DNA from 2 places in the Microbacterium sp. P26 genome. Region 1 is predicted to be linked to the other one. Evidence: predicted binding sites of a transcription regulator. Region 1 holds the regulator's gene; the other holds the start of a gene.

What was found. The regulator HspR, encoded in region 1, represses chaperone genes until heat shock. The targets are predictions, from matches to a motif close to AAGTTGAGTCNNNNNGACTCAACTT.
Region 2: the regulator HspR is predicted to act here: its motif matches at 11,101-11,125, upstream of M3667_RS13700 (Hsp20/alpha crystallin family protein).

The regions. Positions count from the first base shown of each region.
Region 1 covers NZ_JAMAXZ010000008.1:153,248-169,230, reverse strand. Annotated here, with positions in the region: gene M3667_RS15175 (glycosyltransferase) at 1-344, opposite strand, end outside; gene M3667_RS15170 (glycosyltransferase) at 349-1,563, opposite strand; gene M3667_RS15165 (ABC transporter ATP-binding protein) at 1,959-4,136, opposite strand; gene M3667_RS15160 (ABC transporter ATP-binding protein) at 4,133-5,860, opposite strand; gene M3667_RS15155 (hypothetical protein) at 6,020-6,613, shown strand; gene M3667_RS15150 (heat shock protein transcriptional repressor HspR) at 6,793-7,230, opposite strand; gene M3667_RS15145 (DnaJ C-terminal domain-containing protein) at 7,322-8,302, opposite strand; gene M3667_RS15140 (nucleotide exchange factor GrpE) at 8,314-8,928, opposite strand; gene dnaK (molecular chaperone DnaK) at 8,938-10,812, opposite strand; gene M3667_RS15130 (DEAD/DEAH box helicase) at 11,604-13,388, opposite strand; gene M3667_RS15125 (MFS transporter) at 13,517-14,887, shown strand; gene M3667_RS15120 (MarR family winged helix-turn-helix transcriptional regulator) at 15,097-15,624, opposite strand; gene M3667_RS15115 (hypothetical protein) at 15,733-15,983, shown strand, end outside.
Region 2 covers NZ_JAMAXZ010000007.1:99,438-115,420, forward strand. Annotated here, with positions in the region: gene M3667_RS13630 (AraC family transcriptional regulator) at 1-795, shown strand, start outside; gene M3667_RS13635 (hypothetical protein) at 800-1,096, opposite strand; gene M3667_RS13640 (hypothetical protein) at 1,238-1,396, shown strand; gene M3667_RS13645 (epimerase) at 1,458-2,480, opposite strand; gene M3667_RS13650 (hypothetical protein) at 2,477-3,280, opposite strand; gene M3667_RS13655 (hypothetical protein) at 3,277-3,609, opposite strand; gene M3667_RS13660 (YbaB/EbfC family nucleoid-associated protein) at 3,606-4,013, opposite strand; gene M3667_RS13665 (hypothetical protein) at 4,111-5,022, shown strand; gene M3667_RS13670 (Cpe/LpqF family protein) at 5,115-6,443, shown strand; gene M3667_RS13675 (hypothetical protein) at 6,537-7,001, opposite strand; gene M3667_RS13680 (aldo/keto reductase) at 7,153-8,145, shown strand; gene M3667_RS13685 (SRPBCC family protein) at 8,211-8,663, opposite strand; gene M3667_RS13690 (NAD(P)/FAD-dependent oxidoreductase) at 8,779-9,999, opposite strand; gene M3667_RS13695 (sugar ABC transporter ATPase) at 10,184-10,525, shown strand; gene M3667_RS13700 (Hsp20/alpha crystallin family protein) at 10,594-11,049, opposite strand; gene M3667_RS13705 (UbiA family prenyltransferase) at 11,312-12,145, shown strand; gene M3667_RS13710 (NAD(P)/FAD-dependent oxidoreductase) at 12,156-13,268, opposite strand; gene M3667_RS13715 (methyltransferase domain-containing protein) at 13,261-13,926, opposite strand; gene M3667_RS13720 (type III polyketide synthase) at 13,965-15,059, opposite strand; gene M3667_RS13725 (glycosyltransferase) at 15,139-15,983, opposite strand, start outside.

The sequences.
Region 1 (15,983 bases):
ACGGGCAGCCCGTGCCGCGCGGCGTACCGGTGCCCGATGAAGGCCCCCCAGAAGTCGGCCTGCACGTGGACGACGTCGACCGGCAGGCGCGCGCCCATCTCGGCATCGAGGAACCGATCCGTGCGGGCACCCGGCCAGGTGAGGGCGTACTCGCGATCGGGAGTGATCGCGATCGAGGGGAGGTCGAGGTACGCGAGATCGTGCGCACCCGGGCGCCGAAGACGCGGGGCGACGACGGTGACGACGTGCCCGGCGCGCTCGAGGAAACGCTTCTGCAGGCGCATCGACACCTGCGCGCCGCCGAGCGACTCGAGGTGCTGGTCGGCGAACATGACGACGTGCACGGGCTTACTCCGGCAGGGGTCGACCGCGGTACAGCGCCTCGAAGGTGTCGAGCGTGCGGGTGATGTCGTGCACGGCGACCGCATCGAGCGACGCCTGCTGCATGCGCGTGCGTTCGTCCGGTGCAGCCGTGAGCACGTCGGTCAGACGTGCGGCGAGCTCGTCGGCGTCGCCCGGCTCGAAGAGGTAGCCGTTCTCCCCATCGTGCACGAGGTGCGGGAGCGCCACGGCATTGGCCGCGACGATCGGCAGACCGGATGCCATGGCCTCCATGGTCGCGATCGACTGCAGCTCCGCGATCGAGGCGATGGCGAACACGCTGGCACGCGAGTACAGCGCGCGCAGGTCTTCTTCGGACGCATGGCCGTGGAACGTGACCCGCGATGCCACGCCGAGCTGCCGGGCGAGCGCCTCGAGCTTGGCGCGCTGGTCGCCGCCGCCGACGATGTCGAAGCTCGCGTCGAGGGCGGGGTCGAGCTGCGAGAGGGCCTTCAGCACGACGTCGATGTGCTTCTCGGTCGTCAAGCGGCCGACGAAGAGGATGCGGTTCGCATCGCGCGGTGTCAGGTCGGGCGAATAGTTCGAGCGATCGATGCCGCACGAGATGGGGATGACACCCGAGATGTCGATCGTCGACTCGAGGAAGTCGGCGGCCTTGCGCGTCGGGGTCGTCACGGCGCGCGTCATCTTGAAGGTGCGCTCGGCATCGGCCCACGCAAGCTTGACGAAGATGCGGTCGAGGAAGTCGGGAAGAGTGGTGAAGTCGAGGATGTTCTCGGCCATCACGTGGTTGGTCGCGACGACGGGGATGCCGCGCTTGCGCGCCTCGCGGGCGAGACCACGGCCGATGATGATGTGCGACTGGATGTGCACGACGTCGGGCTTGACCTCGTCGAGAACGACGCGGGCGTAGTGCTTGCCGCGCCACGGCAGCACGAAGGTCAGCCAGTCGTGCGGCAGGAAGCGATAGGCCGGGAGACGGTGCATCACCATCTTCTCGCCCTCGATCACCTCGGTCGCGGTGCCGGCGTTGCCGTGCCCGACGCTCGGCGCGGAGACGTGCACGTCGTGGCCGCGGGCGACGAGGCCCGCAGCGAGGCGCTCGGCGAAACGAGCGGCGCCGTTGACGTGCGGCGAGAAGGTGTCGGCACCGATGAGGATGCGCAGAGGACGATCGGCAGCGGGCGCGGGGGTGTCGGCGGGCGTCGCAGGAGTGGTCACGAGGGGTGAGGCCTATCTATGCGGCGGACGGGTCGCACGGTACGGGTGTTGCGCGGTCCACCCTACCGGAGCGGCTTTCGCACTCCCGGGGACCCTCCACAGGGTCGGCGGGCGCGGGGCGGAGGTCGGAGCGGCGCAGGTCGGTGAAGGGAGCGGCGCGGGGCAGTGAAGGAAGCGGCGCGGGGCGGTGAGCGAAGGGGCTCGGCCGGTGGCGGGCCCCACCTACGGTTTGGGGCGGATTCCGCCGTTCGGGGCGGACGATTCCCGCCCCAACGTGCAGATCCCGCCCCAAACCGAGACGGCGGGGCCCCAGCGACCCCCGCGGCACCGGAGCATGACGACGCCCGCCCGGCGCGGAGCCGAGCGGGCGTCGTCGTGCCGTGCAGCGGGGGGGGTCAGCCCTCGCCGTCGAGGCGTCGGTCGGGCACGGGTGAGCCCTGCGCCGGACGCGGAGGGCCGTCGACGCCCGCGGCCGCCGGAACCCCGGATGCCGCGACCGCCATCGCCGACACCACCACGGCATCGTCGTTCGCCGGGGCGTGCTGCGGATCGGCGGCGCGCTGTGCGTCGGCCTCGACCGCGTCGAGGTCGGATGCCGCCTGCTCGAACTGCGAGCGGTACAGGCGGTAGTACGCGCCCTCGACCGCGATGAGTTCGTCGTGCGTGCCCTTCTCGACGATGTCGCCGTGCTCCATCACGAGGATGAGGTCGGCATCGCGGATCGTCGACAGGCGGTGTGCGATCACGAACGAGGTGCGTCCCTCGCGCAGCGCCGCCATCGCCTGCTGCAGCAGCAGCTCGGTGCGGGTGTCGACCGACGAGGTCGCCTCGTCGAGGATCAGCACGGAGGGCCGGGCGACGAACGCCCGCGCGATGGTGATCAACTGCTTCTCACCCGCCGAGACGTTGGCGGCGTCTTCGTCGAGCACGGTGTCGTAGCCCTCGGGCAGCGAGTGCACGAACTGGTCGACGCGCGTGGCGACCGCGGCCTCGACGATCTCGTCGTCGGTCGCGCTCTCGCGCCCGTAGCGGATGTTGTCGCGGATGGACCCGGCGAACAGCCACGGGTCTTGCAGAACCATGCCGGTGCGCGAGCGCACGTCGTCGCGGCGCAGCTCGGCGATGTCCTGTCCGTCGAGCAGGATGCGCCCGCCGTCGAGCTCGTAGAACCGCATGATCAGGTTCACCAGCGTCGTCTTTCCGGCACCGGTGGGTCCCACGATCGCGACCGTCTGGCCGGGCTCGACGCGGAACGACAGGTCGGTGATCAGCGGGCGGTCGGGCGAGTAGGAGAACCGCACGTTCTGGAACTCGATGACCCCGCGACCCTCGGTGTGGGTCGGGGCGTCATCGGCATCCGGCTCCTGCTCTTCGGCGTCGAGGAGCGCGAAGACCCGCTCGGCGGAGGCGGTGCCCGACTGGACCACCGCGGCCATGCCACCCAGCTGCGACAGCGGCTGCGTGAACTGCTGCGAGTACTGGATGAAGGCCTGCACGTCGCCGAGGCGGATCTGGCCACCGGCCACCATGAGACCACCGAGCACGGCGATGCCGACGTACGTGAGGTTTCCGACGAACATCATGCCGGGCATGATCATGCCGGAGAGGAACTGCGCCTTGAAGCTGGCCTGGTAGAGCTCTTCGTTCTCGGCCTCGAACTTCTCGCGCGCGTCTTTCTCGCGGCCGTAGACCTTGACCAGCGCGTGGCCCGAGAACGACTCCTCGACGCGGGCGTTGAGGCGGCCGACCTTCTTCCACTGCTCGCCGAAGGCCTTCTGCGACTTCGGTCCGATGACGCCGAAGATCACCGCCATGAGCGGCAGCGAGACGAGGGCGACGAGAGCGAGCTGCCACGAGATCGTGAACATCATGATGAGCACACCGACGACGGTGAGCACCGACGTGAGCGCGCTGGAGAGCGACTGCTGCATCGTCTGCGTGATGTTGTCGATGTCGTTGGTGACCCGGGAGATCAGTTCTCCGCGCTGCACGCGGTCGAAGTACGACAGGGGCAGACGGTTGATCTTGGCCTCGACGTCTTCGCGCAGGCGCCACATGGTGCGGACCATGATGACGTTGATGACGTAGCCCTGGATCCACGACAGCAGCGACGAGCCGACGTAGATCGCGAGCACCGTCACGATCACGACTCGCAGGGCGTCGAAGTCGACGCCGGCGCCGACGGAGAAGTTGCTCATCGCCCCGACGATGTTGGCGATGTCGTTCTGCCCCGCGGCGCGCAGAGCGTCGACGACCTCGGCCTGCGAGGTGCCGGCGGGGAACTGCTGCGCGAGTCCCTTCGAGACCACGCCTTCGAAGATGATGTTGGTCGCGTCTCCGAGCACGCGCGGAGCGAGCACGGCGAGCACGACGCCGATCGCGCCGAGGATCGACACGAACACGAAAGCGGCGGCGTACGGCCGGAGGAGGCCGATGAGGCGCCGGAAGCTCGGCCCGAAGTTCGAGGCCTTGCCGGGCGCGACGCTGTCCCAGCTGCCGGAGTTCAGGCGCGCCTGCTCGGCGAGCTCGAGTTCGGCGCGTTCTTCTTCGGTGAGGGCGTCTGCGGTGCTCATGCCTCGACCCCCAGCTGCGACTCGACGATCTCGCGGTAGGTGGCGCTGGTGGCCAGCAGCTCGTCGTGCGTGCCGAGGCCGGCCATGCGGCCGTCTTCGAGCACCATGATGCGGTCGGCACCCGTGATGGTCGACACGCGCTGCGCGACGACGATCTTCGTCACCTCGGGGAGTTCGCGCCACAGGGCTTGTCGCAATCGAGCGTCGGTACTGAGGTCGAGCGCCGAGAACGAGTCGTCGAAGACCAGCACCGCCGGGCGGTGCACGATGGCCCGAGCGATCGCGAGGCGCTGACGCTGACCGCCCGAGACGTTGGTGCCGCCCTGGGCGATGCGCCCCTCGAGCCGACCCTCCATCGCCTCGACGAAGTCTCGGCCCTGCGCGATCTCGAGAGCGTGCCAGAGCTCGTCGTCGGTGGCGTCTTCGCGTCCGAACCGGAGATTGGAGGCGACGGTGCCGCTGAACAGGAACGGACGCTGCGGAACGAGCCCGATGCTCTTCCACAGCACGTCGAGGTCGGCCTCGCGCACGTCGACGCCGCCGACGCGCACGGCGCCCGAGGTCACGTCGAACAGGCGCGGGATGAGCGAGACGAGGGTCGTCTTGCCGGCGCCGGTCGAGCCGACGATCGCGACCGTCTCGCCGGGGCGCGCGGTGAAGCTGATGCCCGAGACGACCGGCGACTCGGCGCCCGGGTAAGCGAAGGCGACGTCGTCGAACTCGACCGCCCCCGGTTCGGGGAGACGCTCGACGGGGTTCGCCGGACGCTCGAGGGTCGAGCGGCTGTCGAGCACCTCGCCGATGCGCTCGGCCGACACGGCGGCGCGAGGGATCATCACCGTCATGAAGCTGGCCATGAGCACGCCGCCGAGGATCTGAGCCACGTACTGGATGAAGGCGAACAGGGTGCCGATCTCGACCCCGCCGGCGTCGACCTGGATTCCGCCGAACCAGATGACGCCCACCACGGTGACGTTGAGCACGAGCATCGCGAGGGGGAACAGCAGCACGAACAGCGAGCCGACCTTGCGGCCGACGACGAGGATGTCGGTGTTGGCCTCGCGGAAGCGCTCTTCTTCGATGCGCTCGCGCACGAAGGCGCGCACGACGCGCACGCCGGTGAGCTGCTCGCGCATGACGCGGTTCACGCCGTCGAGCTTCGTCTGGTAGCTGCGGAACAGCGGGACCATGCGCGCGATGATGAGGCCGGCGGCGATGACCAGCACCGGCACGGCCACCGCGATGAGCCAGCTGAGTCCGACGTCTTGCTGCAGCGCCATGATGATGCCGCCGATGGCCAGCAGCGGGGCGCTGACGAGCATGGTGGCACCCATCATCGCGAGCATCTGCACCTGCTGCACGTCGTTGGTGTTACGGGTGATCAGCGACCCCGCGCCGAACTGCGACAACTCGCGCTCGGAGAAGCCGCTCACGCGCTCGAAGACGTCGAGGCGGATGTCGCGGCCGGCGGCCATCGCCGCCCGCGCGGCGAAGTACGTGGCGATCACGGATGCCACGATCTGTCCGAGCGAGATGACGAGCATGAGCCCGCCGCGCGACCAGATGAAGCCGGTATCGCCCTGGGCGACGCCGAGGTTGATGATGTCGGCGTTCAGACGCGGCAGGTACAGCGTCGCGACGGCGGACGCAGCCTGGAAGACGAGGATGGCGACCAGCAGCCAGCGATAGCGCGCGAGATAGCGGATGAGGAGTTTGCCGAGCACGAGGCCCTCCGGGAGATCGACGCGGTCGCGATGACCGCGAACTACAGCCTGGCACCGACCTCCGACATCGGCGACCCCCACGGCCGTGGGAGCGTTCTCCCGTCGCGAACGCGGCTGATCGGCATCCGTCTCACAGGCCCCGGATCGTAGGCTGAGCGCATGTCTCGACTGCAGGCCGACGCTCCCGCCGATCTCTGGGTGCCCGTGACCGGTTCCCTCGGATTCCGTGGCCGCCGCCACCGCAAGGCGGCGATCGGAATGCTGCTCAGCCAGGCCAATCAGGCGGTCGGCGCCGCGCCCCGCCCCGGCGGTGGCGCCTTCGCGTGGATCCTGAGTCAGGCGGCGCCGCTGCTCATGCGCCGCGCGGGCGGACGCGTGCTCGTGTGGGTCTGGAAGAACGATCCGGAGCTGCTCGTCGTGATGGCGCAGCTGCAGGAGGCCACGCCGCAGCTGCGCACGGCGCGGGCGATGATGCCGATGGAGTACGACGACACCGAGTCGTTCCGCAATCCGCACCTCGGCGTCGGCGAGAAGCTCGCGATGCCCCTGCCGAGCGATCCGAAGACGCCGCCGTTCGCCACGTACACGTGGGACACCGGCTCGCATTTCGTGACCGTCACCGCGGTGTGCTCGGACCGCCAGCGCTTCGGCACGGTCATCGACGCGGTGGATGCCGTGGCGCGCACGGTCCGGGTGGTCGACGACCTTCAGCTGGGCGAGGCGCCGACCGTGCTGCGGATCGATCCGGCCTGACGCGGGAGGGGTGGCTGAGCCCGTCGGAGCGCCGCGCGCCCGCGGCATCCCGGTCCCTTCGACAAGCTCAGGGACCTCGGGGCGCTCAGGGACCTCGGGGCGCTCAGGGACCTCGGGGCTCTCAAGGACCTCGGGGCGCGCAGGGACCTCGCCCAGCGCATAGACCGCGTAGGGCGGCGTCAGTCGCCGTGCATGTCGCGCGGACGCCACAGCACGATGTCGGTGGCACGGCGCACGCGCGCCCCGTGGCGCAGCGTGACGACCGAACCGGTGGCCCCGGCCGCGAAGACGCGGGCGCCGGGACGCGACTGCCGCTCGATCGTGAGCTGACGCTCGAGGTCGTTCACGCGACGCGCGAGCTCATGCACGCGCTCCTCGAGCGCGAGCAGACGCGCGATGGCGGGGAGGCTCATGCCCTCACCCGACAGCCGCGCGACCTCGCGCAGCTGCTGCACGTGACGGCTCGAGTAACGCCGCGAACCGCCCTGGGTGCGCGCGGGCACGACGAGGCCGAGTCTGTCGTACTGCCGCAGCGTCTGCGGGTGCATGTTCGACAGCTCGGCGGCTGCGGCGATGGCGAAGATCGGGGCGTCTTCGTCGATCTCTCTTTCGGACACGTCTTCACCTCTTCCGTCGTGCCGGGTGCGGTGCCGGGTTCTCGGCATCCTGTCGTATCGGATGCCGAGAACCTCGGCGACTCGCGTGTGTTTATCGCGCCTTCGACATCAGGTCGGCGCGGGGGTTCTCTTTGGGTTCGAGCTCGTGGAAGCGCTCGAGGGCTTCGCGCGCCGCGTCGTCGAGGTGAGCGGGAACCGCGACCTGGACCTCGGCGAGCAGATCGCCGGTGCCTTTGGTGGTCGAGATCCCGCGACCCTTGACGCGCAGGACGCGCCCCGACGGGGTGCCGGGGGCGACGCGCAGGCGCACGGGGTCTCCCCCGAGCGTCGGCACCTCGATCGTCGCGCCCAGCGCCGCCTCGGTGAAGGTGACGGGCACGGTGATGCGCAGGTTGAGTCCGTCGCGCGTGAAGACCGGGTGGGGGCGCACGGCCACGGTCACGACGATGTCGCCGCTCTCGCCGCCGTCGGGTGACTTGCGTCCGCGGCCCCGCAGCCGGATCTTCTGCCCGTCGGACACACCGGCGGGGATCTTCACCTTGAAGGGCACATTGTCTTCACCCGCGAGGGTGATCGTCTCTCCCTTGGCCGCGGTGACGAAGTCGATCGTCGTGCGCGCGGTGACGTCGGAGCCCTTCTGCGGGCCGCCGAATCCACGGAATCCGCCCGTCGTCTGACCGAACCGGCCGGAACCGAAGCCCCCGCCCTGCTGGTCGAACATCGTGAAGAAGTCGTCGAAGCCGCCCTGGGGCTGACCCCGCCCCTGACCGAACCGGCTGAAGACGTCGTCGAAACCGCCACCCGCCCCGGCCCCGGGAGCCGAGAAGCGCGCCCCCGAGCCCATGGCCCGGATCTGGTCGTACTCCTCGCGCTGCTCGGGGTCGTTGAGCACCGAGTAGGCCTCGCTGATCTCCTTGAACTTCGCTTCGGCCTTCGCGTCTCCCGGGTTCGAGTCGGGGTGGTACTGGCGCGCGAGCTTGCGATACGTCTTCTTCAGATCGGCAGCGCTGACGCTCTTGTCGACACCGAGGACTTTGTAGAAGTCCTTGTCGAACCAGTCCTGACTCGCCATGTGTCCTCCTCTTAGGCCGGCACGGCGACGACGACCTTGGCCGGTCGCAGTTCGACCGAACCGAGGCGGTAGCCGACCTCGACGACCTCGAGGATCGTGGTCTCGGTCACGCCGGGAGTGGGGGCCTGGAAGATCGCCTCATGCTGCTGCGGGTCGAACACGTCGCCCACGGCGCCGTACGACACCACACCGAGGCGCTCGGCCACGGCGCGCACCTTGTCGCCGATCGCGGAGAGGGGGCTGCCCTCGACGAGGTCGCCGTGCTTGGCGGCGCGGTCGAGGTCGTCCATGACGGGCAGCAGGCCCTTCACGGCCTCGCCCTTGGCGCGCTCGATCTCGCGCTCGCGCTGCTCCTCGGTGCGCCGACGGTAGTTGGCGTACTCGGCCTGCAGGCGCTTGAGATCGATCAGCAGCGAGGCCTCCTTGTCGGAGGAGGCTCCTTCTGCGGCCGCCTCGGGCGTCTGTTCGGCGCCGAGGATGTCGTCGATGGTCAGGCCATCGGCATCCGATTCCGAAGACTCCGGCTGGTCGCCCGACGGCGCGGGGCCGGAGGTGTTCTCCTCCGGCCCCGTCTCGTCAGGACCGGCGCCCGAGCCCGTGGGCTGTTCGTCGTCCTTGTGTGCCATGGTCTCTGCTTACTTCTTGTTCTCGTCGGGGTTCTCGTCGTCGACGACCTCGGCGTCGATGACGTCTTCCTCGGGGTTCGGCGTCTCGCCGTTGCCGGGCTGGCCCACGTTGGGGTCGGCCTGCTCACCCGCGGCCTGCGACGAGGCGTAGATGGCCTCGCCGAGCTTGCCCTGGCTGGCGTTCAGCTTGTCGAACGCGGTCTTGACCGCGTCGTCGTCGTCACCGGCGAGAGCCGTCTTGAGCGCGTCGACGTCGCCCTGCACCTCGGTCTTGACCTCGGCGGGGAGCTTGTCGTCGTTCTCCTTGATGAGCTTCTCGATCGAGTACGACAGGGTCTCGGCCTGGTTGCGGGTCTCGGCGGACTCGCGGCGCTTCTTGTCGTCGGCCGCGTTCTCCTCGGCCTCGCGCACCATGCGCTCGATGTCCTCCTTGGGCAGCGACGAGCCGCCCGTGATGGTCATCGACTGCTCCTTGCCGGTGCCCTTGTCCTTCGCCGAGACGTGCACGATGCCGTTCGCGTCGATGTCGAAGGTGACCTCCACCTGCGGGATGCCGCGGGGAGCCGGCGCGATGCCGGTGAGCTCGAAGGTGCCGAGCGGCTTGTTGTCGCGGGTGAACTCGCGCTCGCCCTGGAAGACCTGGATCGCGACCGACGGCTGGTTGTCGTCGGCGGTGGTGAAGGTCTCGCTGCGCTTGGTCGGGATGGCCGTGTTGCGCTCGATGAGCTTGGTCATGATGCCGCCCTTGGTCTCGATGCCGAGGCTCAGGGGGGTGACGTCGATGAGCAGGACGTCCTTGCGCTCGCCCTTGAGGACACCGGCCTGCAGGGCTGCGCCCACGGCCACGACCTCGTCGGGGTTCACGCCCTTGTTGGCGTCCTTACCGGTTTCCTTCTTGACCAGCTCGGCGACCGCGGGCATGCGGGTCGAGCCGCCGACGAGCACCACGTGGGCGATGTCGTCGACCTTCACGCCGGCCTCGCGGATGACGTCGGAGAAGGGCTTGCGGGTGCGGTCGAGGAGGTCCTTGGTGAGGTCCTCGAACTTGGCGCGCGTGAGGGTCTCGCTGAGCGAGACGGGGCCCGTGTCGGTGAGCGACAGGTACGGCAGGTTGATGCTGGTCGAGGTCGAGCTCGACAGCTCCTTCTTGGCCTGCTCGGCCGCTTCCTTCAGACGCTGCAGGGCGATCTTGTCACCCGAGACGTCGACACCGGTCGTGTCCTTGAACTGCTTGATGAGGTAGTCGACGACGCGCTGGTCCCAGTCGTCTCCACCGAGGCGGTTGTCACCCGAGGTGGCGCGCACCTGGATCGTGGAGAAGTCGTCGTCCTTGCCCACCTCGAGCAGCGAGACGTCGAACGTTCCGCCACCGAGGTCGAAGACGAGGATGAGCTCGTCTTCCTTGCCCTTGTCGAGGCCGTACGCGAGGGCCGCGGCGGTGGGCTCGTTGATGATGCGCAGCACGTTGAGGCCCGAGATCTCGCCGGCCTCCTTGGTGGCCTGACGCTCGGCGTCGTTGAAGTACGCGGGGACCGTGATGACGGCATCCGTCACGCTGTCACCGAGGTACTCCTCGGCGTCGCGCTTGAGCTTCTGCAGGATGCGGGCCGAGATCTCCTGCGGCGTCCACTTCTTGCCGTCGACGTCGAAGCTCCAGGTGGTGCCCATGTGGCGCTTCACGCTGGAGATGGTGCGGTCGACGTTGGTGACGGCCTGGCGCTTGGCGGTCTCGCCGACGAGCACCTCGCCGTCCTTCGTGTAGGCGACGACCGAGGGGGTCGTGCGGAAACCCTCGGCGTTGGCGATGACCTTGGGCTCGCCACCCTCGAGCACGCTCACGACGGAGTTGGTCGTACCGAGGTCGATTCCCACTGCACGGGGCATATGTGTCTCCTTGCTTGTGAGCACGGCCGTTGCCGCACTCGGGGTTCTGGTGAAAGTCTCTGCGCGGGTTGAGCCGCGATGACTCAAGGTTATCGGACCCCCTCCACGAGGTCAAGGTGACTTGATATGAATTGGCTCAACTTCCGTGTACCGATGGGCGCGAGTTGCGCAGTGCAGGGCGGGTCGCCGTCGTCTCGGCATCCGGATGCCATGGACCGCGCTCGCGCGAGTGCCGCGGTTGCGCCGTGTCCCGGCACCTCGCTTTGGGGCGGATTCCGCCGTTCGGGGCGGCATTTTCACGCCCCGAACGACGAGATTCGCCCCGAAACCGCGAGGGCCCACCGCCCCATGTGGCCCCGGGGCCACGGTCCCCGCCCCGGGGCCACGAACCACGCCCCAGAAAGCCGACGACCGGCTCGAACACCCCGGGGCGTCCCCCACGGCCCCGGGGCCACGGTCCCCGCCCCGGGGCCACTTTCAACGCCCCACAAACCCCGACGACGGGCCCAAACGCCCCGGGGCCACGAACCACGCCCCAGAAAACCGACGACCGGCTCGAACACCCCGGGGCGTCCCCCACGGCCCCGAAACCACGTTCCCCGCCCCGGGGCCACTTCCGACGCCCCAGCCAGGGCGCCGCGGACCGCCACACGCCCAGTGAGCGGCGCCCCCACCACGCCCGACGCCCCCGCACCCTCAACGGGGTACGGGGGCGTCGAACGGATGCCGTGACTAAGTCGCGGTCTCGACCGCGAACGTGACTCAGTCGCGGTCTCGACCGCGAACGTGACTCAGTCGCGGTCGCGATCGCGGCGCTGCGGCCGGTCGCTGCGCTTGGCCGAACGGCCGCCGGCGTCGAGGCGCAGGTCGATCAGCTGGCCCGAGATGCGCGTGTCGGCGAGGCGGTCGATCGTGTCGCTCGAGAGGTCGACGGGCAGCTCGACGAGCGAGAAGTCCTGACGGATCTGGATCGCACCGAAGTCGTTGCGGCGCAGGCCACCCTCGTTGGCGAGGGCACCGACGATCTGACGGGGCTCGACGCGCTGACGACGACCCACCGCGATGCGGTACGTCGCGAAGCGGCCGGAGGTGTCGCGGCGCGGGCCGGCGTCGCGGGATCCGCCGTCGCGCGAGCCGCCGTCGCGCGAACCACCGTCGCGCGAACCGCCGTCGCGGGCGGGACGCTCGCTGTCGAAACGCGGCTGACGGAAGGCCTCGGCCTCGAGCAGCAGCGGGGTGTCGCCCTGGGCGACCACGGCGAGAGCTGCGGCCACGTCAGCCTCGGGCACGTCATGGTGCGCCACGTAGTGGGCGACGACGTCGCGGAACGTCGCGATCGCGGCGGTGTCTTCGAGGGCGGTTGTGATGGCGTCGTCGAAACGGGTGAGGCGCGTGGCGTTGACGTCGTCGACGCTCGGCAGCGACATCTCGGTCAGCGGCTGGCGCGTCGCCTTCTCGATCGCGGTGAGCATGCGGCGCTCGCGCGGGGTGACGAAGCTGATCGCGTCACCGGTGCGGCCGGCGCGGCCCGTGCGGCCGATGCGGTGCACGTACGACTCGGTGTCGATGGGCAGGTCGTAGTTAACGACGTGGCTGATGCGGTCGACGTCGAGACCTCGCGCGGCCACGTCGGTGGCGACGAGGATGTCGAGCTTGCCGCTCTTGAGCTGGTTGACCGTGCGCTCGCGCTGCACCTGGGCGACGTCGCCGTTGATCGCGGCGGCGGTGTAGCCGCGGGCGCGCAGCTTCTCGGCGACCGTCTCGGTCTCGTTCTTGGTGCGGGTGAAGACGATCATGCCCTCGAAGTTCTCGACCTCGAGGATGCGCGTGAGCGCGTCGATCTTCTGCTGGTACGACACGATCAGGTAGCGCTGGGTGATGTTCGTCGAGGTCGCGGTCTTGGTCTTGACCGTGATCTCTTCGGGGTTGTTCAGGTACTGCGCCGAGATGCGGCGGATCTGCGCCGGCATCGTGGCCGAGAACAGTGCGACCTGCTTCGTGGCGGGGGTGTCAGCGAGGATCGTCTCGACGTCTTCGGCGAAGCCCATCTTGAGCATCTCGTCAGCCTCGTCGAGCACGAGGTACTTCAGCTCGCTCAGGTCGAGGGTGCCCTTGTCGAGGTGGTCCATGATGCGACCGGGGGTACCGACGACGATGTCGACGCCGCGGCGCAGGGCCGACAGCTGCTGGCCGTAGCCCTGGCCACCGTAGACGGGCAGCACCGAGACGCCCTTGATGTGCGCGGCGTACTTCTCGAACGCCTCGCACACCTGCAGCGCGAGCTCGCGGGTCGGCGCGAGCACGAGGGCCTGCGGGTTCTTGTGGCCGGTCTCCATCTGCGACAGCACGGGCAGCGCGAACGCGGCGGTCTTGCCGGTACCGGTCTGCGCGAGGCCGACGACGTCGCGGCCCTGCAGCAGCACGGGGATCGTGGCGGCCTGGATCGCGGAGGGGGTCTCGTAGCCCACGTCCTTGAGGGCCTTCAGCACAGCGGCATCCAGTCCCAGATCGGCGAAGGTGAGCGTTTCGGGGGCGGTCTCGGCTTCAGCGGAGTCGACGGGGGTTTCGGATGCCATGACTCCACGGTAGTCTCCTCCGCGCTCGCGCGCGGGCCGAGGTCTAGCCTGAGGGCGTGCGCCGACGATGGCGCGGCTGCCTCGCCCGCCGAACCGGGCGTTCACCGAAGGACCCTAGCGTGACCGACATGTCCTCCTCCGGCGCCACCGAAGCCCCGACCACCCCTCGGCGACCGGTGATCGCCTGGGCCCTCTGGGACTGGGGTTCGGCGGCGTTCAACGCCGTGGTCACGACGTTCGTCTTCAGCACCTATCTGGCCAGTCAGCTGTTCGTCGACCCGGCGATCGTGGCGGCGGCGAACGGCGACGACAAGAACCCGGCCCTCGTGCGCGCTCTCGCCGACAACGCGACCCTCGTGGGCGTGGCGCTGATGATCGCCGGAATCGTGGTGGCCCTCGTGGCCCCGGTGCTCGGACAGCGATCCGACGGCACCGGACGCCGCAAGCTCTGGCTCGGCATCAACACCGGCCTGGTCGTGCTGGCGATGGCGGCGATGGTGTTCGTCGAAGGGACGCCGTCGTTCCTCGTGCTGGGCGCTGCGCTCATCGCGGTCGGCAACGTCTTCTTCGAGTTCGCGAGCGTCAACTACTACGCCATGCTCACGCAGGTCTCCACTCGCGAGAACATCGGCCGGGTCTCGGGCTTCGGCTGGGGCATGGGTTACGTCGGCGGGATCGTGCTGTTGCTGCTGTTGCTCGCGCTGTTCATCCAGAGTTTCGGAGATCCGGATGCCGGCGGGCTCCTGGCCGTGACCAAGGAGGGCGGGTGGAACATCCGCCTCGCCGTCTTGGCATCCGCCCTCTGGTTCGGCGCATTCGCCATCCCCGTGCTGCTGCGCGTGCCGGAGATCCCCGCCCGCCGTCGCCAGGTGCGCGTCGGCTTCTTCCGTTCCTACGTGGTGCTGTGGGGAACACTGCGTGCGCTCTGGCGCGACAGCCGTCAGGTTCTGCTCTTCCTCGTGGCCAGCGCGGTCTTCCGCGACGGCCTCGCCGGCGTCTTCACGTTCGGCGCGATCATCGCCGCGCAGGTGTTCGGTTTCAGCTCGACGCTGGTGCTGTACTTCGCGGTGGCCGCGAACGTGGTCGCCGGAGTGAGCACCTTCATCGCCGGTCGCTTCGACGACCGGTTCGGCCCGAAGCGGGTCATCGTCATCTCGCTGATCGGACTCATCGTGCTCGGCGGGGCCGTGCTGCTCATCGGAACGTCGCAGACCGCGTTCTGGATCACCGGCCTCGGCCTGTGCGCCTTCGTCGGCCCCGTGCAGTCGGCGAGCCGGTCCTTCCTGGCCCGCGTGGCCCCCGAGGGGCGGGAGGGCGAGATCTTCGGCCTCTACGCCACGACAGGCCGAGCCGTGTCGTTCCTCGCCCCCGGCCTGTTCGCCCTCTTCGTCGGCATCACGGGCGACACGCGCCTCGGCATCCTGGGCATCGTGCTGATCCTGGGTGCGGGATTGCTGCTGCTTCTCCCGGTGAAGGCGAAGCCCGCCGTCATCGTCTGAGCCGGCGGCATCCGGAACCGCTGGCCGCGGATCCGTCCGGCCCTCGGCGTGCACAACTCCGGAAGATCCGACGGCGATACGGGGCGCGGCCCCGGAATCACGCGGATGCAACCCCGGCGCACACCGAATTTTCAGGAGTTGTGCACGCAGGGCCGAGGCGCCCGGTGCGCGGCATCCGGATGCCGGGAACGCGGCCGACGCTCCGGCGTTCAGTCGCGCGGCCAGGCGTCGGCGAACTTCGCCAGCAGGCGGGCGAATTCGGTGCGCTCGGCGTCGGTGAACGACTCCAGGGCGGAACGCACCGCGTCGCGGCGGCGCCCGCGGAAGCCGGAGACGAGTCCCTCGCCCTGCGCGGTGAGACGCACGCGGGTGCGGCGGGCGTCTTCGGGATCGGGCTCGCGCTCGACGAGGCCCATCTGCACCGCCTGCTGCACGAGGCGTGACGCGCGCGGCTGATCGACGCCGACCGCCTCGGCGATCTCGCTGACCGAGAGCGATCCGGATGCCGCGATGAGGGCGTCGAGCATGCGGAGGCGCGCGGGGCCGGCGAACCGGCCCGCGGCGGCGTCGGCCCATGGCGGACCGCCGTGACCCCAGGGGCCGCCGCGTCCTCCGTGCCCTGCGCCGTGGCCCGTTCCGTGGTGGTGCGGCGCCTCGGGCGGGAACGGCGGACGTGGTCGGCGACCGCGCAGTCGGGAGAGGGCGGCCGCGATCTCATCGGCGGGGTCGGATGCCATGCGGTGATTTTACATGTCGCTTGACAAGCATCGGGAATACATGTCACAGTACATCCGTTGTCACATGACATGCATCGGCGGAACTTCCGCCCACGAAAGGACACCCTGATGAACACCTCCACACCTCTGGATCCCCGCAGCCTCGCCCATCGCCTCACGACGGTCGGCCACGCGCTGCATCACCGCTTGTTCGCGCAGCTGCGCGACAGCGACCTGCACCCCAAGACCGTCTTCCTCCTGCGGGACATCGACGGCCGCATCGACGCCCCCTGGGTCGCCGAGCGCCTCGCTCGCGGAGGCAAGCGCGTCTCCGCCCTCGCCGACCGAGGATGGATCACCTCCACCGACGACGGCTGGGC
Region 2 (15,983 bases), on a different contig from region 1:
GCGTTCGCGCTGAGACGACTCGAGTGGGAGTCCCGCGTCGATCTGGCCTACGAATCCGACCGCTTCTACGTGTGCAGCTCGACTCCCGGGTACGCCTGGCGGATCGGTCGCTGGGACGGTGAGTACAGCGTCGCGCCGGGTGTCATCCAACCCGGTGACGAGCTGCGCGCGCTCGCCGACCACTGCCGTCTCGACGTCGTCTCGTTCGATGCCGAGCGACTGACGCAGACCGCGCGCACCGTCTACGGCGACGAGGAGCTCAGCGTGCGCTTCGCCGGGACCGACCCCGTCACTCCGCGCCTGCGCGATTACTGGCTGGCGACCCAGCGATGGGCCCTGACGCAGGTTCCGGTCCTCGCGGAACCGCTCGTGCGGGCTCACGTGTACCGCGCGCTGTCTGTCGCGGCACTCGAGAGCTTCGCCCTCGTCGGCGATCCGCGCGAGCGTCGCGCGTCGGCCGCTGCCCAGGCGTCGATCTACAACGCCGCCGCCGCGTGGATCGACGATCACGCCTCGCTGCCGGTCACGATCGACGATGCCGCGCGCGCCGCGGGCACCTCGATCGACGGGCTGCGTCGCGCGTTCGCCGCCAACGGGCAGGTGGTCGAGTCGCCCGAGGGCTATCTCGAACTCGCCCGTCTCAGCGCCGCGCACGCCGACCTGCTCGACGCGCACGCCGACGAGACGAGCACCGAGCAGATCGCCGCGCGATGGGGGTACGCCGATCCCGCCGTGTTCGCCACCGCGTACCGGGCGGCCTACGGCGTCTCTCCGCGCACGACGCTCGAACGCTGAGCGCTCAGCGATCGCGGTCGGTGTACTCGCCGGGGTCGCCCACGTCTTCGCCGTCGCGGTCGCCGCTGGGCAGCTGGACGTCGGTGTAGGAGCCCGCCTCGTCGGCACGCGGACGAGAGGTGCTGCCGTCGGCGTTCTCGCGGTCGACGTACTCACCGGGCTGGTCGGAGCTGCCGCGATCCGCGGTGCCGTCCGGCAGCTGCACGTCGGTGTACTCGCCCTCGCCGGGTCCGGTGCCGTGTGCGCCCGCATGTCCGTCGACGTGGTCGCCGTCATGGCCGGGAACGTGGTGATCAGCCATAGCCGCCTCCTCGGGGTCGTGGTGATTCGACGGTAGTCCCCGGATGCCGCGGGGCCGAGGCTCTTGACATGCGTTCTGCCGTGCGCCGTCGACGGTGTCAAGGGCGTGGGCCGGATCGCGGACGCCGGGCAGGGTGGAGACATGCCAGCTCTCGCCATCATCCTCGTCATCGTCGGTCTCGTGCTGCTGTTCCTCGGCGTCTTCGTCGAGGCGGTGAAGTTCCTGCTGTGGATCGGCATCATGATCCTGATCATCGGTGTGATCGCCGCCCTCATGCGCTTCATCCGCCGCAAGGCCTGACGCTCCGCGTCCACCACGCCGCCCCGCGCGACAGACGTCGCGGCGGGCGGCGTTCGTGCGTTCAGGCGAGGAACAGGTCGCGTGCCCGCGGCGGGCGCTGGGCTGCGACGGCCACGAGCGCCGGCCTCAGCGCCTCGTGCCGGAACACGTAGCCGGCCTCCTGCAGGACGCGCGGCACGGCCCAGCGGCTCTTGAGCACGAGTTCGGGCTCGTTGCGCAGCAACGCCATGGCGGGGTCGAGCATCCAGCGGAAGGCCGCGAGCCCGAAGGGCATCCGCGCGATGCGCCGCAGCTCGCGCATCAGCGTGCGGTTGTCGCTCACCTCCGGGGCCGACAGGTTGACGGGACCGGCGAGATCCTCGCGGTCGCGGAGGAACCGCACCGACCCCACGACGTCGTCGATGTGGATCCAACTGAACCGCTGCCGGCCCGAGGTGCGGTGCCACCCCGAGAGCGCCGGGCCCGTGGGGTGCGCGCCGATCCCGCGATAGCGGCGATGCGGGAACCACCAGCTGTCGATCTGCGGCCCGCCGAGCCCGAGGCGGGCCAGGGCGAACAGCATGCGGGTGGCGGGGCCGTCGCCGAGCACGATCGCCATGCGCAGGGCGACCCTCCGTGTGTCGGGGAGGTCGCCGTCGAAGAACGCGCGCTCCCAGCTGGTGGCGACATCCACCGAGAACCCGTCGCCGATCATGCCGTCGATCTCGTCGTTGCCGCTCTCGGTCTCGTGCCGGTAGATGGTCGCGGTGGAGGCGTTCATCCACACGCGGGGTGGTCGCCGCGCGGCGCTCACGGCGCGGTGCAGCGACCTCGTCGTGTCGACGCGCGAGCGCAGGATCTCGTCGCGGTTCGCGTCGGTGTACCGGCACGACACGATCTTTCCGGCGAGGTTCACGAGCACGTCGGCACCGTCGACCGCGCGGGCGATGGCCGCGGTGTCGCCCCAGACGATCGGCCCCGACCGACCGATCGTCACCACCTCGTAGCCCTCCTCCGCGAACGCCGCGCGAAGCGATCCGCCCACGAATCCGCCCGCCCCGGCGATGACGACGCGGGGCCGGTCGGGCGCCTCGTTCGGCGTCATGCGGTGCGCATGTGCGAGCTCAGCGATTCGCTCACGCCGTCATAGACGTCCTTCAGCGACTTCGTCAGGTCGACGTAGGTGCCGGCCGACCGGATGAGGTCTTTCACGAATTTCGCCAGCAGCGCGGCCCAGTCGGCGGCTTTGATCGCGACCTGGGCTGCCACCACGGGAGTCGCGGCGCCCAGCGTGGCCGCGATCTCGACCAGCGCCTGCACGACGTAGCCCACGAGGTCGCTGAGGGCGTCGCGCACCAGGTCGTGGACGGCCTTCACGATGGTGGAGAGCAACTCGACCGCGATGCCGACGCCCTTCGCCATCATCGAGGCCGTGTCGAGCGCCGACGCCATCGTCGTCAGGAACGCCCGGTAGGTGTCGATGGTGAAGCCGCTGAGGCTCTGCAGATCCGGGATGCTCGCCTCGAGGTCGGCACCTGCGGAATGCACGGCTTCGGCGACCCCGGCCCACGTGGCGGCGTAGCTGGTGACCATGTGGTGGTCGCCCGTCAACTGGTCGAGCCAGTCGCTGAGGGGGAACACGTGCTCGAGCACCCAGCCGGCCCCGAGCGAGACCAGCGTCGCGATCGGGTTCATGATGGCCGAGGCCACGTCGAGCGCGATCGAACCCATGTTGAGCGAGGCGCCGACCCAGTCGCCGGTGGACAGGCTCTCGGCGACGTTGAATCCGTCTTCGAACGGCCCCACTCCGTCCATCCACCCCGGCATCTCGGGGGCCACGATCAGCGAGTTCCCGGCGGCCGCCGCGTTCCCGGTGACGACACCGCCCCAGCCGACCGGGGTCATACCGCCACCCCTCCGCCCAGCTGGGCGTCCAGGGTGCGGATGCCGTCGATCGCGGTGGCCTCGCACTCGGCGAAGTCGCGCGTGATGAGCTTCACGATGCGACTCGATCGCTCGAGCAGTTCGCGCGTGGCGGCGAGTGAGGCCCCCGCGCCCACACCCATGAGCGTGGTCGGCGCCGCGGCCGCCGCGCACATGAGCCCGTAGGCGTCGGAGCCCAGGGTCATGTAGCCGATGGCGCCGATCGGGGCCTCGAGCCGCTGCGCGATGGCGCTCACCTTGGCGGCGTGGGCGTCGAGGATGTCGCAGTCGATCGCGATCTCGTGAGTCATGCGTCCCGCCCCTCGCCCTCGTGGGGGAGCGGTGGCATGCGGGTCTCCGCATCGGTGCGGATCTTGGTGACCGTGGGGGAGTCCTCACCGAGCACCTCGGCGGCGAGCTCGACGCTGCGCTCGGAGGCGGAGCGATAGGCCGCGCGCACCGTCGTCAGCAGCACCTCTGCCAGCCGTTCCCGGCCCAGATCGAGGGCCCGATCGCTGAAGGTCACGTCGAGAAGGCGGCCCGCCACATCGACGGTCACCGAAAGCTCGTCGTTGTGCGAGCGCTCGGTCGCGTCGACGGAGGCGATGCTCGCCGCGAGGATCTGCATCCGTTCCGCGTGCACCGCTGCCCCCGCCACCTGCGCATCGATCTTCCGGAGCGCGGCTTCGCGCGCCTCCACATCTGGTTCGATCAAGGTTCCCCACTTCCTTTCGCCGGGTCGATGTTAGTGAGGCGGACTCATCCGGGGTAGTCGCAGCCGAGGGAAAGGGTGCGGCGGGCATGATGTGACGGTGAATGCCCACGAGCAGGACAGCTGGATCGCCCTTCCCACCCCCGTCGCGTACGACGCCCTGGTCGATCCGCCCCATCGCGACCCGAAGCTCAAGCCCGACGCCCAGGCGGTGTCGGCCTTCGCAGCGGCCAACGGATGGCAGTACTTCGTCGGTGCGGGCTCGCAGCCCTTCCCGGGAGTGGTCTTCCGCGACGACCGCGGGCGCAGCCGTCAGCTGCAGCGAGCGGGCGACATCGTGCGCGTTCCCGGGCCGGCCGCCCTCGAGATCGGCAACAGCGCCTCCTCCTTCACGGTCAACCTCAACCAGTTCAGCGTCGAGTGGGGGTACGCAGCCGTGCGCCTGCCCTTCGCCACCCCCGGGCTCATCGTCGAGACGGCACGCGCGCGCGCCGAGACACCGCTGCCGGCGTTGCCCGGCGTCTCGCCGTCGCCGATCGCAGGCCGCCCTGATGCCGGGTCGGTGTACGTCGCGCCCGAGCATGCCGCGTGGGCCGCCGCGGTGGTGACGCCCGAACTGGGAGCCCTGCTCACCGACGACCTCGCGTTCGATCTCGAGATCGTCGACGGCTGGCTGTTCCTCTACCACCCGGGTCGCCTGTCCGTCCCCGATCCGGCTGTGTGGCAGCGCGTCTTCGCGGTGCTCGAGGTCGTCGGCCGTTCGCTCGCGACCGCGGCACCCGCGCTCCCCGCCCTACCCGCCGCCGCCTCACCGGCTGCGGGGGATGGTGTCGCGGCATCCGCCGTGCCGGCGGCGCCCGCACCGGAGCGGGGCGCGACGAGCGGAGCAGGTCTCCCCGTCCGAGACCGTTCCTCGGATGTCACGCGCACGACCAACTGGACCTACTACGGCATCGCCGGAGGCGTCTTCGTGGTGCTGGCGGCGACCGCCTTCCTGTTCGTGGGGCGGTGATCGAGCGCGGCTGATCTCCCTCGACAGGGGGAGGCGATGGGGCGTGGGCGATCCGTAGCGTGGAGGTATCCCCGCCCCCCGGAAGGATCACCGTGACTCTCGCCCGTCGCCTCGCCGCCGCCCTGTCCGTCCTCGCCGTCGCCGCGCTCACCGCGTGCACGAGCGCGGCCCCCGAGTCCCGTTCGAGTCGTGCGGCCTCCGTCGACATCCCTTCCACCGCGGTGGGGGAGCGGATGACGTGGGTTCTCGACCAGCTCGAGGCCGAAAACGACACGACCCCCGGAACCTGGGCCCGCGTCCTGGACGAGGACTTCCAGAAGCAGGTGTCGGCGGAGCAGGTCGCCGAACTGCTGAACGGGCAGATCCGGCCCGCGGCCCCCTTCACCGTCACCGCCTACCAGGGCACCGACACCCAGGCGGTCGCCACCGTCGCCGGGAGCCTGGGCGACCCCTTCGATCTGACGCTCATGATCGACGCGGACGACCGCATCACCGGCATGGTCTTCGGCCCGGTCGCCGCGCCCTGGGAGCCCTCCACCTCGCTCGACCAGGTCGAGGAGCGGCTGCGCGCCCTGCCGGGCGACGTCAGCGCGCTGGTGGTCCGCGGTGACGACGAGATGCTCGAGATCGACAGCGCACGACCGGCCCCGCTCGCTTCGGTGTTCAAGCTGTACGTGTTGCTCGCGGTGACGGATGCCGTGGCATCCGGCGATCTGTCGTGGGACGAGATGCTCGTGCTCGGCGACGCCGACCTCAGCCTCCCCTCCGGCGAGTTGCAGGACGAAGCGACCGGGACCGAGGTGACGGTGCGCGAGGCTGCGTCGGCGATGATCCGCATCAGCGACAACACCGCGACCGACCTCTTGATCGGCCGACTGGGCCGCGAGAGAGTCGAGGCGGCGGTCGCTCGCAGCGGACACGCCGACCCCGCGGTGCTGGTGCCGTTCGTCTCGACGAAGGAGCTGTTCACGCTCGGCTGGGGGGATCCGGCGCCCCGCGAGGAGTGGGCCGCCGCCGACGTCGCGGGCAAGCGTGCTCTGCTCGACCGCATCGACGCCGCGCCGCTCGCCGTCGACGGCGCGGCGGTCGTCGCGCCCATGTGGCAGGACGGCTTCGACTGGTTCGCCTCGGCCGCGGATGTCGCCGGGGTGCACCGAGCGCTGCAGCAGACGGGCGACGCCGAGGTGCTCGGCATCCTGAGCGAGAACCCCGGACAGGGCCTCGACGTGGGCACGTGGCCGTACGTGGCCTTCAAGGGTGGTTCGAGCCGGGGCGTCGTGACCGGCAGCTGGTTCGTGCGCGACGACGACGGCGAGGCGATCGTGGTGCTGATGATGTCGTCGGCGGATGCCGCGGCGGTCACCGGCGCGACGCGCGACTTCTTCCACCTCGCCGAAGACGCCCTGCGCCTCGCGCACTGAGCGCAGCGCCCCGCAGAGGGCCCCTGAGCCCGTCGAAGGGACCGCGCCGCACGCGCGGGGCGACCGGCTCTCCCGGCCGCCCCGCCGCGGTCGTCAGGCCCGGTCGGGGTCGGGCAGCGTCTGCGCGATGCGGCTCGAGGCCGCCGAATCGCGACCGACCCCCGGCTGGAACTTCGCGATCGGGTCGTCGGCGTCGACGTGCGGCTCGGGGCCGTCGTCGCCGGGCGCGGGCGAGGCCGGCGTCTTCTCAGCCGACTCGTCGACCGTGTGGTCGTCGGTGTCTGCGGTGTCGACGTCTTCGGTGTGACGCGAGGTCGAGCCGCCGTCGCCGCCGTGTTCGCGCTCTCCGTCGGCGCCGCGCGTGCCGACCCCCGGCAGGTCGTTCTGGCTGGAGATGCCCTGCACGCGCGCCTCGTCGTCGGGGTCGATGCGCGCGGCTCCCACGGCGCCCGTGTCGGCGCCGGCGGCGCCCGCGGGTACATCGGCGGCGAGACCGTCGGATTCGGGAACGAGGTTCTCCTCGTCGCTTCCGGGCAGGTGGTCGGCGGGGCTGTCCATGGTGTTCCTTCCGTCGGTGTGCCGCCACGCTAGGCGCCGATCCATCGGGGCGGACCGGGGTTGCGCGTCACCGGGTCGCGGCATCCGGAGCGTGCGTCCTGCCATGTCGGAGCCCCTGGGTAGGCTCGGAGCAGCTTCGAAAGGAACCGCAATGCAGCAGCGTCCCCTCTCCCGTACCGGCCGCGAGGTCTCGGCGATCGGCCTCGGCACCTGGCAGCTCGGCCCCGACTGGGGCGGGGTGAGCGAAGACGAGGCCCTGTCGGTGCTCGCGGCCTCGGCCGACGCCGGCGTCACGCTCTTCGACACCGCCGACGTCTACGGCGACGGCCGCAGCGAAGAGATCATCGGCAAATTCCTCCGGAGCACGGCTGCCACGGGCATCACCGTCGCGACGAAGATGGGCCGCCGTGAAGACCAGGTGCCCGAGAACTACACGATCGAGAACTTCCGCGGCTGGCTCGACCGCTCTCGGCGTCTGCTCGGCACCGACACCCTCGACCTCGTCCAGTTGCACTGCCCGCCGTCGGCGGTCATCGACGACGACGCGACCTGGGACGCCCTCGACCAGCTCGTCGCCGAAGGGGTCATCGCCGCGTACGGCGCTTCGGTCGAGACGATGGATCAGGCCCTGTCGGCCCTCCAGCGGCCGAACCTGACCAACCTGCAGATCATCTTCAACCCGTTCCGCCTCAAGCCGCTCGACGAGGTGCTGCCGCTCGCGGCCCAGAAGAACGTGGCCGTGCTCGCGCGCGTGCCCCTGGCGAGCGGTCTGCTGTCGGGCAAATACACGCACGACACCACGTTCGACAAGGACGACCACCGCACGTACAACCGCAACGGCGAGGCGTTCGACAAGGGCGAGACCTTCTCGGGCGTGCCCTTCGACGAGGGAGTGTCGGCCGCCGACGAGCTCAAGAACGCCCTGCCCGAGGGCGTGACGCTGCCGGCGGCGACGCTGGCCTGGATCGCGTCGCGCGAAGGCATCACCTCGGTGATCCCGGGAGCCCGGTCGGTGCAGCAGGCCACCGCGAACGCCGCCGCGGCCGATCTGATCGACGGGGGCTTCGACCTCGCGGCCTTCGACGCGCTCGTGCGCGACGTGTACGACCGGCGTCTGCGGGCGGAGATCCACCCGCAGTGGTGAGACCGGCATGACGAAAGCCGGGCCCGTCCGTGTGGACGAGCCCGGCTTTCGTTCGGAAGGTGACGTCAGCTGACGTCGCCGCGCCAGGCGCCCGACTCGTTTCCGCGCGACTCGATGTACTTCTTGAAGTTGTCGAGATCCTTCTTGACCGAGTGGTCATCGGCGCCGAAGGCGGCACCGAGCTTCTCGAGGACGCCGGTGGGAGCCCAGTCGATCTGCACCGTGACGCGCGTCTCGGTGTCGGACAGGCGGTGGAAGGTCACGACCCCGGCGTGGTTCTCGTCGCCGCCGACGCTGTTCCACGCGACGCGCTCGTCGGGGTGCTGCTCGGTGATCTCGGCGTCGAACTCGCGCTCGGCTCCGGCGATCTTGACCTTCCAGTGCGTGAGCGTGTCGGACTTCTGCGTGATGGACTCCACGAAGCTCATGAAGTGCGGGAACTCTTCGAACTGCGTCCACTGGTTGTAGGCGACGCGAACGGGAACGTCGACGTCGATGGTTTCGATGACCTGGGCCATGGTGTCCTCTTCCTGTGTGTCTTCCGGGGCTGCCCCCAGTCTTCGTGCGCCTCCCCGCCCACGGCCCGGGGGTTGAGGGATCGCGCATCGTGGCCTATACGCGGGGAGACGGCGGTCAGGCGCGGCCGCGCAGGATGAGGTGCCAGTAGACCCACGGCAGCACGCGGCGGTCGGCGATCCACGAGAGTCGCCGTTCGCGGTACAGGGAGCGCCAGAACGGGACGCTGGGCTGCAGGCGCCCCTGGCGGTCGAACTCCGCGAACACGACGGTGCCCCGCGACACCGTGAACGGCACTACGCTGTATCCGTTGTATTTCGCCGTGGGGGTGCGCCCGGCCAGGACGGCCTGCATGTTCTTCACCAGCGCCTGAGCCTGCCGGCGGATCGCCCCGCCCGACCGGCGCGTGGCGACGGTCGCGGCATCGCCGAGGGCCCAGATCTCCGGATGCCGGGTGTGCTGCAGCGTCTCGGGGTCGACGTCGACGAAGCCGTGCGGGTCGTCCGAGGCCGCCAGGCCGCTGCCGGCGATCCACTCGGGAGCCCGCTGCGGAGGCACGGCGTGCAGCAGGTCGTAGGCGATCGTCTCCTCGGCGTCGCCGTGACCGATCGTCGCCGTCCGTGCCGCGGCATCCACCGCTCGAAGCTCCCGGCTGTACCGCACCTCGATGCCGTACTCGTCGAGTTTGCGCTCAAGTTCGCGGTCGATGGCGGGGATGCCGAACGGCACGGGGTCGGGGCACACGAAGACCACCCGGATGGCGCCCCGCACGCCGATCGAGCGCCACCAGTCGCAGGCGAGGTACATCGGCTTCTGCGCCGCGGCTCCGCATGACGCAGGCTCGGGCGGTTGCGTGAACACCACGGTGCCGGCGCGGAAGTCGCGGAGCGCGGGGGAGGCCTTGGCTGCGAGGTCGTAGTCGTAGTTCGAGATGCCCGTGGCATCCGCCATCGCCTCGGGAAGGCCGGGGACCTGCTCCCACGCCATGCGGAGGCCCGCGCACACGACGAGCTGGTCGTAGTCGATACGACCGCCCGACACCAGGTGCACGCGTCGGGCGTCGGCGTCGACCGTGAACGCCTCGTCGCGCAGCCACCTCACCCCCGGCGGGATGACGTCGGCCTGGGGGCGGACGGCCTCCGAGGCGCGGGCGGCGCCCCCGGCGATGTGCGACTGCAGGGGAGCGAACACGTGTTGTTCGCGCGGTTCGATCACGGTGATGTCGCCGAGACGGGCGCGGTGCAGGCGCCCGGCGATCGACAGTCCGGCGTTGCCGCCGCCGATCACGACGATGCGCGGGGTCGCGCGCGCGGGCACGGTGGAACGGGGGTCGGGCATGGGGGATCCTCTCGTCTCCCCTCACCGTGCGTCCTCGACGACGACGGCGCCAGCGCCTTGACAGGGGCCGCGTGCGACGGCGACGGCGACCGCGGGGACCTGTCAAGGGGCACCGGCGGGCGACCGCAGCCCCGTTTGATGAGAGAACCGCCGCCACCCGCGGTCTGCGACGAAAGGATCCCCCATGAGCGACGCATCGATCGACCCCACGCCCTCTGACGCGGCCATGGCAGGCGTGCAGCCGCTGCGCGACGGCGACACCTCCATCGAGCCCGATCCGGCGCTCGACCCCGCCCAGGCGGAGTGGGACGCCACGACCGCCCTCGACGAGGGCGCCGATCCCGCCGACATCAACCCGGCCACCGCGACCGGGGCCGACCCGGCCGAGATCCCGGCCGACGACAGCGACATCCCGCTCGAGGACATCCACCCCGAGTCCACCGGCACCGACTCGCAGGGCATGGACCCGGGCGTGGTCGAGCTGGGTGAAGAGGGCCAGGGCGACCTCGCTCCCGAAGACCTCTGAGAGCTCTCCCGAACACCGCACGATGCCCCGACCCTCGATGAGGGGGTCGGGGCATCGTCGTGTGCGGATTACTGCTCGATGAGCTGAGGCGTGCTCTCGTACGCCTCGATGACACCGTCGCGGTCGTCGGTCGAGACGGCGATGCGGCGGGGCTTCGCCTTCTCGCTGACCGGGATCGTCACGCTCAGCACGCCGTTGCGGTACGACGCGCTGATGCCGTCGGTGTCGATGCCCTGTCCGAGGTTGAGCTGGCGGACGAACGACGCCGTCTCGCGCTCGCGCGTGATCCACTTGACGCCCTCGCCCGAGCCGAGGGTGCGCTCGGCGCGGATCGTGAGCAGCTGACCGTCGACGTCGATGTCGACCGAGCCGGGGTCGACGCCGGGGAGGTCCGCCGCGAGCACGTAGTGGTCGCCGTCGCGGTACAGGTCCATCGGCATCCGTCGCGGACCACCGCCGCGGCGGGCGTCGAGGAGTGTCGACGCGAGGCGGTCGAGGTCGCGGAAGGGGTCGTAGGTGGCCATGGTCGTTCTCCTTTTCGATCGGTCGGGACTCGGCATCCCGGATGTTCTGTGAAGTTGAGTCCATGTGGCTCAACTACGACCAGATTAGCACTCGACACAGGAGAGTGCCAAGACATTTCACGCGTGCACGACGGCGGGCCACCTGGTCGACACGCCGATTCCGGATGCCGGCTCCCGGCGCGTCGCGGAGGATCCCCGCCGTCGTTCACGAGCGGCACCGCCGCGGGCCGGCGGACCGCCGCAGCGCGGTAGCGTCGGACCCGTGACGGATGCCGCGACCACGAGGTCGCCCCTGCGGGCCCTGTGGGGCGCGACCCACCCCGGGCCGACGCTCGTCGTGACCGTCCTCTCCCTCGCGCTGGGCATCGCCGCGGGGCTCGAGCCGTGGCGCCTGGGTCTGCTGGTCGTGGCGGTGTTCGCGGGGCAGGTCTCGGTCGGACTGTCGAACGACGCGATCGACGGCGCTCGCGATGCCACGGTCGGGCGCACCGACAAGCCGATCGCGGGGGGAGCCCTCACGCCCGAGCGCGCCCTGGCCGTGGCCGTCGGAGCCCTCGTGCTCGCCGTGCTGCTGTCCGCGCCGCTGGGGGCTGCCCTCGTCGCGGCGCACGCGATCGCCCTCGCCTCGGCCTGGGCGTACAACGCCGGGCTGAAGTCGACCCCGGTCTCGATCGTGCCGTTCGTGCTGAGCTTCGGTCTCTTCCCCTCGTTCGCGACCCTCGCCGGCCCCGACCCGGAGCTTGCTGCGCCGTGGGCGGCGCTCGCGGGAGCCGCGCTGGGCGCCGCCGTGCACCTCACCAACGTCGTGCGCGACCTCGACGACGACCGCCGCACCGGCGTGCGCGGGCTGCCGCACCGCCTCGGTGCCCGCGCGTCGGTGCTGATCGCCGCGGCCGGGATCGTGGTCGGAGCACTCGCGGTGCTGCTCGGGCCTTCGGGCGGGGCGAATGCCGTCGGGACGGTGTTCTTCACGGCCGTCGTGGTGGTCGCGGTCGTCACCGCGGTGCTCGTGCTGGTGCGGCCTCCGGGCCGCGCGGTGTTCCAGCTGACGATGCTCGCGGCGCTGCTGCTGGCCGCGCAGCTCGTCGTCTCCTAGGAGCCGGTCCTCAGGTTCCGGATGCCGCCCGGTCGAGGCGCATCGCGTAGGCCCGGGTGAACAGCGCGCCACCCGGTCCGCGCAGGGCGGTGCGGAGCGCTGCGGAACGGGCCGCGTGCGCCCGCGGACCGGAGGCGCGGCCCAGCAGGGTGTTGAGGAAGGCGAGGCGCGCGGCGTGCCGGGCCGACGCGAGGCGGTCGCGCTCCCAGCGGTCGACGCCTTCGCCGTCGCCCCCGCGCGCCCACGGGGCGAGCAGCGGGGCGAGCGTCAGGGCGTCGAGCAGTCCGAGGTTCATGCCCTGACCGCCGATCGGGCTCACCTCGTGCGCGGCGTCGCCGACGACGATCACCCGGCCGCGACGGAGTGCGGGAGCCACCGCGCGGCGCACGCCGAAGCTCGACGCCCCGGTGGTGTCGACCTCGACCCCCGTGCGGCGCGCCACCGCCTGGTGCAGGAAGGCCGCGGCATCCGGAACCTCTTCCCGCCCGGCCCACGCGACGAGCCTCCTGCGTCCGTCGGGGAGGGGGAACGACTCGACCACGCCGTCGCGCTCGAGGTGCACGCGGGCGACCGGGCCGCCCGGCGCGGTGACGTCGGCCATGACGTAGCGATCGGGGTAGTGGTGGGAGCGCACGGCGCCGTCGCGGTAGACGAGCGAGCGTCCCGCCCATCCGGATGCCACGACCACGACCTTGGCGCGCAGGTCGTCGGCCCCCGCGATGCCGATCCGCACGCCGTCCGCCTCCTGCCGCAGCGACTCCACGGTCACCCCGCGCCGCACGGGCGGGGCGAGGGCGGTCAGCACCTCGATCGTGTCGGATTGCGGCAGCGCCGCCACGTACGGGTGCCGCGCCCGCAGGCGATCGAAGCGGATCGCGGCGATCAGCCGTCCGTCGGCTCGGGCCTCTCCGCGGGCGATCCGCACCGCTCGCTCGAGGATCCCGTGGGTGGCCCCCGAGGCCTCGAGCAGGGCGAGGGCGGGGGAGTGGATGCCGATCGCCCGCGTTCCCGCTCCGACCTCGGTGCGACGTTCGACGAGGGCCACGTCGACGCCCCGCGCGCGCAGGTCGGCGGCCAACGCCAGCCCGACGGGGCCGGCGCCGACCACGAGCACCTCAGTCATCGGCATCCGCCCGCCCTCGAGCCGCGGCGAGCACCCGGAACGGCGCGGGGGTCTCCACCTGCCAGGGCGAGCCGAGGGCCGCGGCCAGCTCGGGCGCGCGATAGCTCCGACGGATCGAGCGCAGCCCGTCGACCCGCAGGAAGGTGCCGGCGGCCAGAGGGGCGATCCCCGCGGCGTACAGGGCGTAGGCGAGGCGTCCGCGGGCGATGTCGGCGTGCAGCACGCGTCCGCGCGAGAGGGCGAGCGAGTCGTCGGCGAAGCGCCGCAGCCCGTCGGCGTCGAGATGGTGCAGCACGTGGTTCGAGATCACGAGGTCGAACCTCTCGCCCGCGGCCAGCAGGTCGTCCGACCCCTGCGCGACGAACCGCACGCCGGATCGTTCGCGCTCGCGCGCGGCCTCGAGGGCGCGCGGATCGGGGTCGGCTCCGACCCACTCCACCTCGAGTCCGTCTCGCGCGGCCAGCCCCGCGAGCCGCACCACGACGTCGCCGCCCCCGCATCCGAGATCGAGCACGCGCGCCGGCCGGCCCAGGGCCCGCAGCTCGGGGCGCACCCGCGTGCGGTACACGTGCCCCCACGCCGAGACGAGACGGTTCACCACGTCGAACCGCCGATACGTCGCGGCGAGGGCCCGGGGGTCGCAGTCGGGGTCGTCCATCAACTCGGTCAGCGCGGTGTCGCGCCGGGCGAGCGTGCTCACGCGCCGGTGCGGCGCATGGTCAGCCGCGCCGCCTCCACCGTGAGCCCCGGCCCGAACGCGAGGGCGGCCACCCTGTCGCCTTCGACGCGCTCCGCATCGGCCAGCAGGTCGCGCAGGATGAACAGCAGCGTCGCGCTCGACATGTTGCCGTGTCGGCGCAGCACCTCGCGCGAGGGGGCGAGGGCGGCGGCATCCAGACCCAGGGCGTTCTCGACGCGGTCGAGGATGCTGCGCCCGCCCGGGTGCACGGCCCACGCGTCGACGGCGGAGAGATCGCCCAGTACGTCGTCGGCGATGGCCGAGATCTCGCGCCCGATGATCCGGGGCACCTCGGGGGTCAGGGTCATCTCGAACCCCGAGTCGCCGACGGTCCAGGCCATGTCCTTCTCGCCGTCGTCGGTCACGTGGGTGGCGAATCCGTCGAGGTCGAGGCCGTCTCGAGAGGAGTCCCCGGATGCCACGACCGCCGCTCCCGCACCGTCGGCGAACACCGAGGCGGCGACGATCTGGTCGGGGTGCGAGGAGGTCTGCCAGTGCAGGGAGCACAGCTCGCAGCACGCGACGAGCACGACCGCCGCGGGGTCGTCGCCGACGATGCGGGCGGCGAGGCGGAGGGCGGGGATCGCCGCCGCGCAGCCGATGAAGCCGAGGTGGTAGCGCTCGACCGTGGGCGAGAGTCCGAGGTCGCGCACGAGGTGGTAGTCGGGCCCGGGGGCGAACATGCCGGTGCACGACACCGTCACGACGTGGGTCACCTCGTTTGCCCCGTACCCCGACCCCGACAGCGCTCGACCTGCGGCCGCGGCGAAGAGGTCGGGCGCGCGGCGGCGGTACTCGTCATTGCGCGCTCCGGTCGGGGGCATGAGCAGGGTGTCGCCGTCGCGCACCGGGAGCCCCTCGACCTCGGTGCCCGCCAGCTGCGGCAGCACGACGTGGCGGGTGTCGATGGCGGCCGCGTCGAACGCCGCGCCCACGAGGCGTTGACTCTTGCGGTCGAACCCGGGTTGCGCGGCGAACAGGTCGCGCAATGTCGTCTGGGAGACACGGGTATCGGGCAGGGCCGTGCCGATCGACACGATGCGGGCGGTCATGCCTCACCTTGACACGGTTTCACCCGACCGGGCGCGGATCGGGGACCGGTTGTCGTGCGCGGCTTCTCGTGCCAGCGCCTCAGGCGGCGACCAGATCCGGCAACAGCAACCCCGCGATGGCTCCACGGTAGTCGTCGATCATGCGCCGTCGGTCGAGGCGCCCGCGGGCGGCGACGGCCGCGGCGCGCAGGGCGGGCCGGTGGGCGAGGGCGTGGGTCCAGGCCGCCACGATCGACGACTCGTCGCGGGCGGTCACGAGGCCGAACCCGTCGATCATGCGCGCGGCGTCGCCGACGTCGGTGGTGACGGGCACGGCTCCGGATGCCGCTCCCTCGACGAGGCACAGCGGCGAGGCCTCCCCGAAGGCACTCGTGAGGGCGACGATGTCGGCGATCCGGTAGAGCTCGGGCATGTCTTCGCGCAGCCCGAGCGCGTGCAGGTTCACCGCCTCGCCCACCCCGCTTTCGGCCCGCAGGGCGGCGAAGGCCGGGTTGTCGGCCGTCATCCCCGAGCCGCACATGACGTAGTGCGCTCCGGGCGCGCGACGCGCGTGCGCAGCGACGGCGCGGAGGAAGAGCCCTGGGTCCTTCATCGCGTCGAACCGCGCGGCCAGCAGTACGACGGGGGCGGAGTCGGGGATGCCGAGGCCCGCGCGGATGCGTCGGCGCTGCACGCGCGTACCGGGGCGGAAGCGTCGCGTGTCGATGCCGTTGTCGATCACCCGCGCCTCGCGGGCGGCGACACCGGCGCGCGCGTAAGCGAGCGAGGTCGATTCGGCGCACGAGATCGTGGCGGTCACGGCGCCGCTGCCCGTGGCATCCGTCAACCACTCCAGGGCGGGGCCGGAGTGCGTCGGGTCGGAGCGGTGCAGGCACGCGGCGAGCGGGCGGTCGGGGAGCAGACCCGCCCGCTCCAGCGCGACGA